DNA from 2 places in the Lactobacillus sp. ESL0700 genome. Region 2 is predicted to be linked to the other one. Evidence: riboswitches for the same ligand, from Rfam matches in the RefSeq annotation. Region 2 holds a riboswitch; the other holds the start of a gene.

Region 1 (4,424 bases), 350 kb from region 2:
CTGCTTCAATTCGGCAATACTTGCATATTCCTGCTTTAATGGCTGATCGCTGTCTTGCCCGACACTAGAGCGATCTACAAAAATCACAGGCCGAGTGTTAATTTTAATAATCTGATTTTCTTTTACCAATTGATTAAGATAATGACTGACCGTATTTCTTTTAACATTTAATTTATTTGCCAAGTCACTAGTTGATAAAAAGTGTCCTTCAGATTGATTATTTTCCTTAATTAAAGATAATATTTTCGCTTTAATATTCATACCACTTGCTCCGTAAATTCATTTCACAATTATGTTAGCGGTTTTACAAAAACTGTTCAAGGCGAAATCGGTTATTTTAATTTAAAATCTGTTATTTATCACTTTATCAGTGGTATTTCAACCCAAACTAAAGTAGAATGTTATGTGATAAAAAAGGAGAGTCTGAATGTCTAAACTTGAAAAACCCGTCGTAATTGGGATTACCGGCGGCTCGGGCAGTGGAAAAACAACGATTGCCCATAAAATTGTTGACCAAATGCAGGAAAATGAACACGTCCTAATCATGACGCAGGATTCATACTACAAGGATAATACCGGTATTCCGATGAGCGAGCGGATGAAAATTAATTATGACCATCCCGATGCGTTCGATATTCCCTTGCTTAAAGCACAAATCAACGACTTACTTAACTACAAGCCAATTGAAATGCCAGTTTATGACTTTAAAGAACACACAAGAAGCAGTGAAACTATTCATATTGAACCTGCTGACATCATCATTCTTGAAGGAATTTTGGTTTTAGGAAGCGAAGAAATTCGGAACTTAATGGACATTAAGGTCTATGTTGATACCGATGACGACATCCGCTTCATCAGACGACTTGAACGCGACATTAATGAACGTGGCCGTTCAATTGACTCCGTAATTAGCCAATACTTAAGCACAGTTAAGCCAATGTATCATCAGTTCATTGAGCCAACCAAGCGTTACGCCGACATCATTGTTCCCGAAGGCGGCGCAAATGATGTTGCGATTGACATGTTAACCACTAAAGTCCACGCAATTTTACGAAAAGAAGTAACCAATTAAAAAGGCCGAGGAAATTATCCTCGACCTTTTTATTTATTTAAAATTATTCTATTTTTGGCTTTAACGCCCGATCAAACAAGTTAGTAATCAGCTTAACTAACACCCCGTCAAATAAAACTGACGAGATGATACTGACAAAGAACATCACAATCTGCACCTTAACCGCAAATTTATACCAGCCATACATTAGATAGCACGGTATAAAAAAGCCAAAGCTAGCAAAAAAGGCACCTGTCAAAACGCTGCGCCAAGAAAATCTTTGGTAGCGAGATTTTTTCGGGAAAAAGCCAATTTCATTCGTTAAGCCCTGCATTAAACCAGAAACCACAGTGGTGACGCCCCACTGGCCGCCACAAGCCATCTCCACGATTGAAGCCAGCAATTCGCCCACTAATCCCGAGCCAGTTGTCGGGACAAAATACATCGCAAGCGGCGCCGCCATTAACCATAACCCCGCAAAAAAGGCGTCGGTTGCCGGAGCGTACCCCGTCGGCAGCAGCAACATTTTAACCAAATTATAGAGCCCATTGGTGCCATAGGTATAAAAGATACCCATCAAAATCCCAATTAAGGCAACTAAAATAATAGCTTTAACATTCCATTTTGATGATCTTGTAAACATGATTGGCCTCGATTTATGCAAGCCGTGGCTTTAGCGTGCGGTCAAACAGATTAGCGATTAATTTAACCAACACCCCATCAAAGACAAGCGCTGAAATCATGTTGGTAATAAACATGACAATCTGGACCGTCATATTAAATTTACCCCAACCATAAAGAATGTATGACGGAATAAAAATTCCTAATCCGGCAAAGAAGGCACCAATCATCACACTCTTCCAAGAAAAGTTTTGATAACGTACGGTTTTCGGGAAAAAGCCGATTTCATTCGTTGCTCCTTGAATCAAACCGGAAATAACCGTTATTGCACCCCATTGACCACCAATTGCCATTTCTACAATTGAGGCTAAAACTTCACCAATTGTACCAGAGCCAATTGTCGGGACAAAGTACATTGCAAGTGGTGCCGCCATTAGCCATAAGCCCGAAAAGACGGTATCCGTTACTGGTGCAAAGCCCGTGGGTACAAGTGCCATTTTAATAATGTTGTAGGCCCAATTAAAGCCGTAAGTATAAATCACTCCCATAATAATTCCAATCAATGCGACCAAAATTACCGACTTAACATTCCATTTTGATGATCTTGTGAACATAAAAAATACTCCTAACTAACTTTTAAGTCAGAAGGAGTACAAATTAAATGCTTGTTCAAACACTTCCCTAACGCAGGCATTGTCCTGTTCAGGTTCCGAGGGTAATTCTCAGCTATTGGCACCCCTAGTGACTAATTTTTAATTAAAAATAGTATACCACAATGATAATGATAGTAAAGCAATCCCCGATTTTCACTAATCATCAAAAAAGAAATTATTATTGATTACTTATTCTTATCATTTTGCTTATTATTTGACTTGCGAACCCATCTAGCAATCATGCCATTTCCTTGGCCCCGCATGATTGCGTTAAAGTTACGGCTAAAGGCAATTAAGAAAACCATGCAGTTAAATGTAAAAATTACCATTGCAACTGTTACGACAACTGTATTTTTACAATATACCAAAATTGGGATTAGCAAAAAAATACTGATTACTTCAACCCAAACGCTATAAATTTGGTGACCAGCGCGATAAACACGAGCGACAAATTCCCGTGCTGCCCAAAATAAGACGAGTAGCCCAATTATGATAATGAACGAATTTAGCTTCATTTTAATTTTGATGACTTTCGAATTTAAACTTAGTCCATGGTCGTAAATATTTTAGTAATGGCAATTCTTCTGGCTTAATCGCAGCAATCTTATTTTTCCGTTCGTCGCTATGTGGTTGAAGTACAACTTGTAATTCATTTTTATAAATACCAAAGCCGTCATTACCAATCAAAATATCGCCAACCTCAAATTGTGTTTGATTATCATGAGCTGGGTTAGCCTCTGCTTTGTGCCACACACGCGGCATGGTTGAGCGAGCAACTAAAGCATTGCTGTCGCCACGCCGAAAATGCTTGTCTTCCAGCAAAATTTTTTGCTCTAATGGACTAATTCCCGGTAACATTTCAACATCAAAAGATAATTCATATCTATCTAACTCACTTAAACGGCGCAGCTCATCCTCACTAGCATAAGAATTACCAATAATCACGTCATCAATTAAGTTAGTCATAAATAACGATTTGGCCTGAACTTCAATTGGTAAGTGACGGTCGGCTTCTCTAGTTGGCAAGCCATCATTTACATCCCAAGGTCCGTGTGTACCACATTGACTGGAAACAAAAGCAGCGGTGTGAATGCCATGCTTCTTAAAGTTTTTGCTACATTCTTCAAAGAAGTTATCTTCAAGCCCACAGCCAACTTGTGGATAAAAGTTGTGGCAGCCATAAATAAATGGTTCATTAGCTTGGTAGCTCAAGACGTTATCCAAGTACCCGGTATTATTGCTCATGTTTAATTCAATAATCATGTGTTCCGGATTAAATGTTAGTTCTGCCTCTGTTCTGCCGTCAAATCCTTCATCAAGTCTAATTGCAGTAGCTCCTATTTCTTTAAAAAATGACAAATCGGTATATGAAATCCCTAATTGCTTAAAGATACTTGGTGAAACATCCAAGGTTGTAGCAAAGCCATGCTTGTTCCCAAACTGAATAATATGTTGAAACTTTTTCTTAGTGGCTGCAACATCCTTAGCTTCCAACATACTCATAAAAATCCGAGTGAAGCCATATTTTTCACCAAGTAGTAAATATTGTTCGTCCTGTTTTTCATCACTGTGATCGGGATAAATTGATAACCCAATGTGGCGCATTGTCATAAAAAATCTCCTTATTTATCAAATTATGCATTAAGCAAAAAACACTTCAACCAAACTAGCTGAAGTGTTTTTAATTATTTTGCTAATTCTTCACTAACTAAGTCAAGCAGCTTACCTGCAGCAAGCGGAGTATACATTGTCCGTGGAATCAACAAGAAGTTAATATGATGGTCTTTAGCCTCATCTTCAACAGCTTGCTTGCGGAAAACGGCTTGTGGTGCCAATAAAACAATGTCATATTGATCAGCACTCAGCTCATCAGCAATGCCTTCCGTTCCTACAGCTTTAACTTCGACATCAATGCCACGTTTTTTACCTTCTTTTACAAGGCCATTAGCAATTAATGACGAACTCATTCCACCACTACATGATAATAAAATCTTCATTAGGTTTCCTCCTAAATTTCAATTATGCTTTTGCTGCTGCCTCAGCTTTCTCTGCGGCAGCAGTTTCAGCTTCAACCTTGACTTGGTGTCTGTCCCACATCT
Region 2 (4,424 bases):
GATTAACTGCATTACTGCGAGCATTTTCGATTTTGATGCCATTTTCATCAACTAAACCATTAGTCTCAGCCACGCGTGCATAGTGCTTTGAACCACTGAAGGTGGCGTCAAAGCGGCTGCCTTCTTCTTCGCAAAAAGAAATTACCCGAATTGTTTTTTGTGAAATACCAAATCGCTCGCGCAAATTTAGGGCTGCTTGTAAGCCGCCCAGAACACCATACAGGCCATCAAAACGGCCGCCATTTTTTACAGTATCCATATGCGAGCCCGTCGCAATTACTTGTTCTTGGTCATTTCCAAGTAAGTCCAAATAGGTATTACCATAGTCATCAACTGTAACTTGAAAACCCGCTTTTAACGCAAACTGGATTAATAATTTCTGCCCTTGAAGCCAATCAGAAGAATAGACCAAGCGGTTCTGTCCTAATCCCGAATTAGGCAGAGTTGTAATCTGCTTAAAAAGCTGATTAACCGTTATTTTCTCACTCTGCTGCATGATGTTACTTACTTACACCAGTTAATGGTGATGACGCAACTGCACCGTGTTCAATTACCCGGCCAGGGCCAGCCAAATAAGCCTTACGCCCAGCCTCAATTCCCAATTTAAACGCTTCAGCCATTAACGGAATATTCTTAGCTGTCGCCATCGAGGTATTAGCCATAATCGCATCGGCACCCATTTCCATTGCTTCGGCAGCTTGGCTCGGGCGACCAATTCCCGCGTCAACAATTACTGGGACATCGATTTCATCAATCAAAATCTGAATTAACTCCTTGGTTGCCAAACCTTTATTAGTACCAATCGGTGCTGCTAGCGGCATGACAGTAGCTGCACCCGCATCAACCAGTTCCCGAGCAGTATTTAAGTCAGGCAAAATATACGGCATAACAATAAAGCCTTCTTTTGCCAGAACCTCGGTTGCCTTAACGGTTGCCGCATTATCTGGCAACAAGTACTTTTTATCAGGCACTACCTCTAACTTGATGAAGTCACTGCCACTCAATTCACGAGCTAAGTGCGCGGTTCTAATTGCCTCTTCAGCCGTTGTTGACCCTGACGTATTTGGCAAAATCGTCACACCTTCAGGAATGTAATTAAGAATATTTTCTTGGTCAGACGTTGTCCGGCGCAAAGCCATCGTAATAATTTGTGCCTTAGCATGCTTTACTGCCGCATCAATCAGATCATAAGAATACTTTCCTGAGCCCAAAATAAACCGTGAAGTAAATGTATGCCCGCCAATTGTTAATAAATCTGTTTCTTCAGTATTTGTCATTATGTTTTCCTCTTTTAATTTAAATCTTCAATTCCTAATATTAACTGAACAATCATGTTTGCCTCATGGCCAGCGCAGATTGTCACACGCGGAGCCATAAGACCTTCTGTCCCTTTAGACTTGCCATCGCCTGCTAAATACGCGTTAGGCAATATTTTGCGCGTTTTAATTGCATTGGCACTATGAATTCCCGCCATTCCTGACGCCATGACTAGCGGTTTATCAGGAAAAATCGTCGTGACATTTTCCAGTAGCATTGCTTTAGCCGCCGGGTCATCAAAGGCCTCACAAATAATATCCGCATCTTGAAATAACTGTGTGATATTTTGCGGTGTTACCCGCTCTTTTATCGCGTTAATCGTTACAAATGGATTAACTTCCTGTAAGTTCTCCTTCATCGCAACTACCTTCGCCATTCCAACTTGACTAAATTTAAATTGCTGACGATTAAGGTTGCTTAATTCAACTTGATCAAAGTCAATCAAAGTTATTTGACCGACACCAATGCGAGCTAAAGCAAGAGAGATATTTGTTCCTAAACCGCCACAACCAGCAATAGTTACCTTGGCAGCAGCTAGTTTAGAGCTAGAGCCCGAGACGTTACGTTTTTGCATTTCAGCGACAATTGCCGAATTCTGTAACCTATCTAGCATTTATCCACCCCCAACAAATGAAATTATTTCCACCTTGTCATTTTCTTTTAGCAGAACATTGGCGAAATCACTGCGAGGCACAATCTTGCCATTCAGTTCAACTGCTAAATTGCTGACTGGCGCATTCCTTTGGGTTAAAAGTGTTGCAATTGAGATACCTATAGCTGCCACTTCTTCACCATTAACAGTAACCAAAAAATCCCTTCCTTCGGCTATCAAAGGAAAGGACTTTTAATAAAAATTAGCCATTCTTAAATAAGAATGGCTCAAAAAATTGATCAACAAGCCGCTCTTCCTTCGGTAGTATAAACTACATCAGGTTCGATGAGTATAATCTCAGTCGCTTAAGCGACACCCCAGACGAACTTTTTTATTAAATTATAGTTTAGGTATAACAACTTTTGGTTGCGCTGTCAATCATTTTTTTATTTCAAATTAATGTTAGCCTGGCGAAATAGCTCTGCACGCATTTGAACCGGCGTCTGATGATAATATTCATTAAACTTTTTATAGAAAAATGACTTGCCATTGTAACCGACCCTGGCAATAATTTCCTTAACCGAAATATCAGGACGTGCAAGTAAATTGCGTGCTTCCTGCATTCGCCGCTCATCAACATGCTCTACAAAGCTTTTGCCAGTCTTTTGCTTAACTAAACTAGAAAAATAATTTGGATTAAAACCGAAATACTTAGCAGCTGCATCTAAAGTAATATCGGCAAAATTGGCATCGATATAGCTTTCAAGTGTTGCATTGGCAAAGCCTTGCTTTTCTGCTGGCACCGAAGCGAAGTTTTGATTACGTACTGCCGCAACTAGCAATAAATTTAGTTCTGCTTTGACTACACTCTCGGCAAACAAATTCTGGTTTAAATATTCATCAATTATCCTGTTCATCAGTTGTGCGGACTTAGAAATTGGCGTTGACTTTAAATATAACAGACGATTAACCCGCAAATTGCTAATTACCTGCTCAATTGCTTGCTCCTCGCGTGACTCCTTATTGGTAATATTTCCCAGGAAATATTGTAAATTATACTTGGAATTTAAATCCAACTTTACCAAAACATCATTTTTAGTTTGCTTTTGGACTTCATAATCACTTTTAGCTGGTAAAAAGACAATGTTCCCTACTCCTAGCTCGAAGTCTTGGCCGTGAATTTTAATATTTGATTTGCCACCAGCTTCATAAAAAATCATCGCATTTGTTGTTTGATAACGATGGACACCAGTGTTGTGATTTTCAAGATAAACAGTAAACAGGTCAAAGTTGCTGCCCACTGCTTTTAAGCGCAATTCATTTGTATCGCTATTAGTTGAACTTAAAATACTAGCTAAATATTGCGCCAATTTGACTGCTGCCATAGTTTCACCTTCTTATTATTAATTTAATACTTTTATTATATAGCAAAAATCATATTCACTGGTACTTTATTTTCATCAAGCTGTCATGACTAGACAGCAAAGCGGCTTTCATGTAAAATCAGTTTGATAACTTTGGGGTGCTGCAAGGCTGAGATAATACCCGTTGAACCTGCTATGGACAATGCCAGCGAAGGGAAAATGAATGAATTTTTACGTCGTTAGTGCATCTCGTCCTAGCGACTTTTTTAGTTGGTAAAAATAATGATTACAAGCAAAAATTTAACTTTTTCATACGATCAAAATATTAAAATTCTTGACAACCTTAATCTTGAAATTCCCACGGGGCAATTTTCACTGTTAATTGGGCCCACTGGTTGTGGCAAGTCAACTTTACTTAAAGTACTGGCTGGTCTATATCCTAAATATGCCGGTAAAGTCAGCGGCGATCTTGATCTTAACGGCCTAAAGTCGGCCATCATGTTTCAAAATGCTGGCGAACAGTTCACAATGGCGACCCCACGAGAAGAAATCATTTTTGCGCTTGAGAACTTACAAGTTAACCAAGAAGATTATCTCAAGCGCCTAACTGCCGGTGTCCAATTTGCGCAAATTGAAAACTTGCTGGACCAAAAAATTAATACATTGTCCGGCGGTGAGCAACAACGCGTGGCCCTTGCCGTTCTCGTTGCAATGGACATTGATTTATTCTTGCTAGATGAGCCTTTTGCTAGTTGTGATCCGCAGGCACGGCAGTTTTTAATTACCAAATTAGCGCACTTGCGCGATCAAGGCAAAACGATTATTTTGAGTGACCACGTTCTAAATGGTTACCAAAATGTCTGTGATTGCCTGTTTCAGTTTGCAGGCCACCATGTCCAACAATTAGACTATTTAGCTAAAGACAAACTACTCCAAACAAGCACGCACAAGAATAATTATTCCTTTGCCGTACCCCAAAATGAAGCTGCTTGTTTTACCTTAAATAAAACGCAACTAACGCAAAATAGACTTTTATTAAGCCAAGATCAGCTCAAGATTATTGCGGGTAAGACCACGTTAATTACGGGTGCTAACGGCGTTGGTAAGACCTCACTATTTAACGCATTGACCAAAATGCTGCCTTATAGCGG

Evidence for each region. A riboswitch is a leader RNA that binds a small molecule or an ion and turns the genes downstream of it on or off. The one in region 2 is predicted to bind thiamine pyrophosphate.
Region 1: linked by a shared signal. The riboswitch ahead of OZX63_RS02235 (ECF transporter S component) and the one ahead of thiS (sulfur carrier protein ThiS) in region 2 are both predicted to bind thiamine pyrophosphate.

What each region holds. Positions count from the first base shown of each region.
Region 1 covers NZ_CP113930.1:421,811-426,234, reverse strand. Annotated here, with positions in the region: gene OZX63_RS02250 (sigma 54-interacting transcriptional regulator) at 1-261, opposite strand, end outside; gene udk (uridine kinase) at 428-1,072, shown strand; gene OZX63_RS02240 (ECF transporter S component) at 1,116-1,694, opposite strand; gene OZX63_RS02235 (ECF transporter S component) at 1,708-2,286, opposite strand; TPP riboswitch at 2,334-2,422, opposite strand; gene OZX63_RS02230 (hypothetical protein) at 2,511-2,840, opposite strand; gene OZX63_RS02225 (MupG family TIM beta-alpha barrel fold protein) at 2,842-3,936, opposite strand; gene OZX63_RS02220 (PTS fructose transporter subunit IIA) at 4,011-4,322, opposite strand; gene OZX63_RS02215 (PTS transporter subunit EIIC) at 4,345-4,424, opposite strand, start outside.
Region 2 covers NZ_CP113930.1:73,252-77,675, reverse strand. Annotated here, with positions in the region: gene OZX63_RS00395 (M20 family metallo-hydrolase) at 1-496, opposite strand, end outside; gene OZX63_RS00390 (thiazole synthase) at 501-1,277, opposite strand; gene thiF (sulfur carrier protein ThiS adenylyltransferase ThiF) at 1,292-1,930, opposite strand; gene thiS (sulfur carrier protein ThiS) at 1,931-2,125, opposite strand; TPP riboswitch at 2,205-2,299, opposite strand; gene OZX63_RS00375 (AraC family transcriptional regulator) at 2,356-3,294, opposite strand; TPP riboswitch at 3,418-3,507, shown strand; gene OZX63_RS00370 (ABC transporter ATP-binding protein) at 3,553-4,424, shown strand, end outside.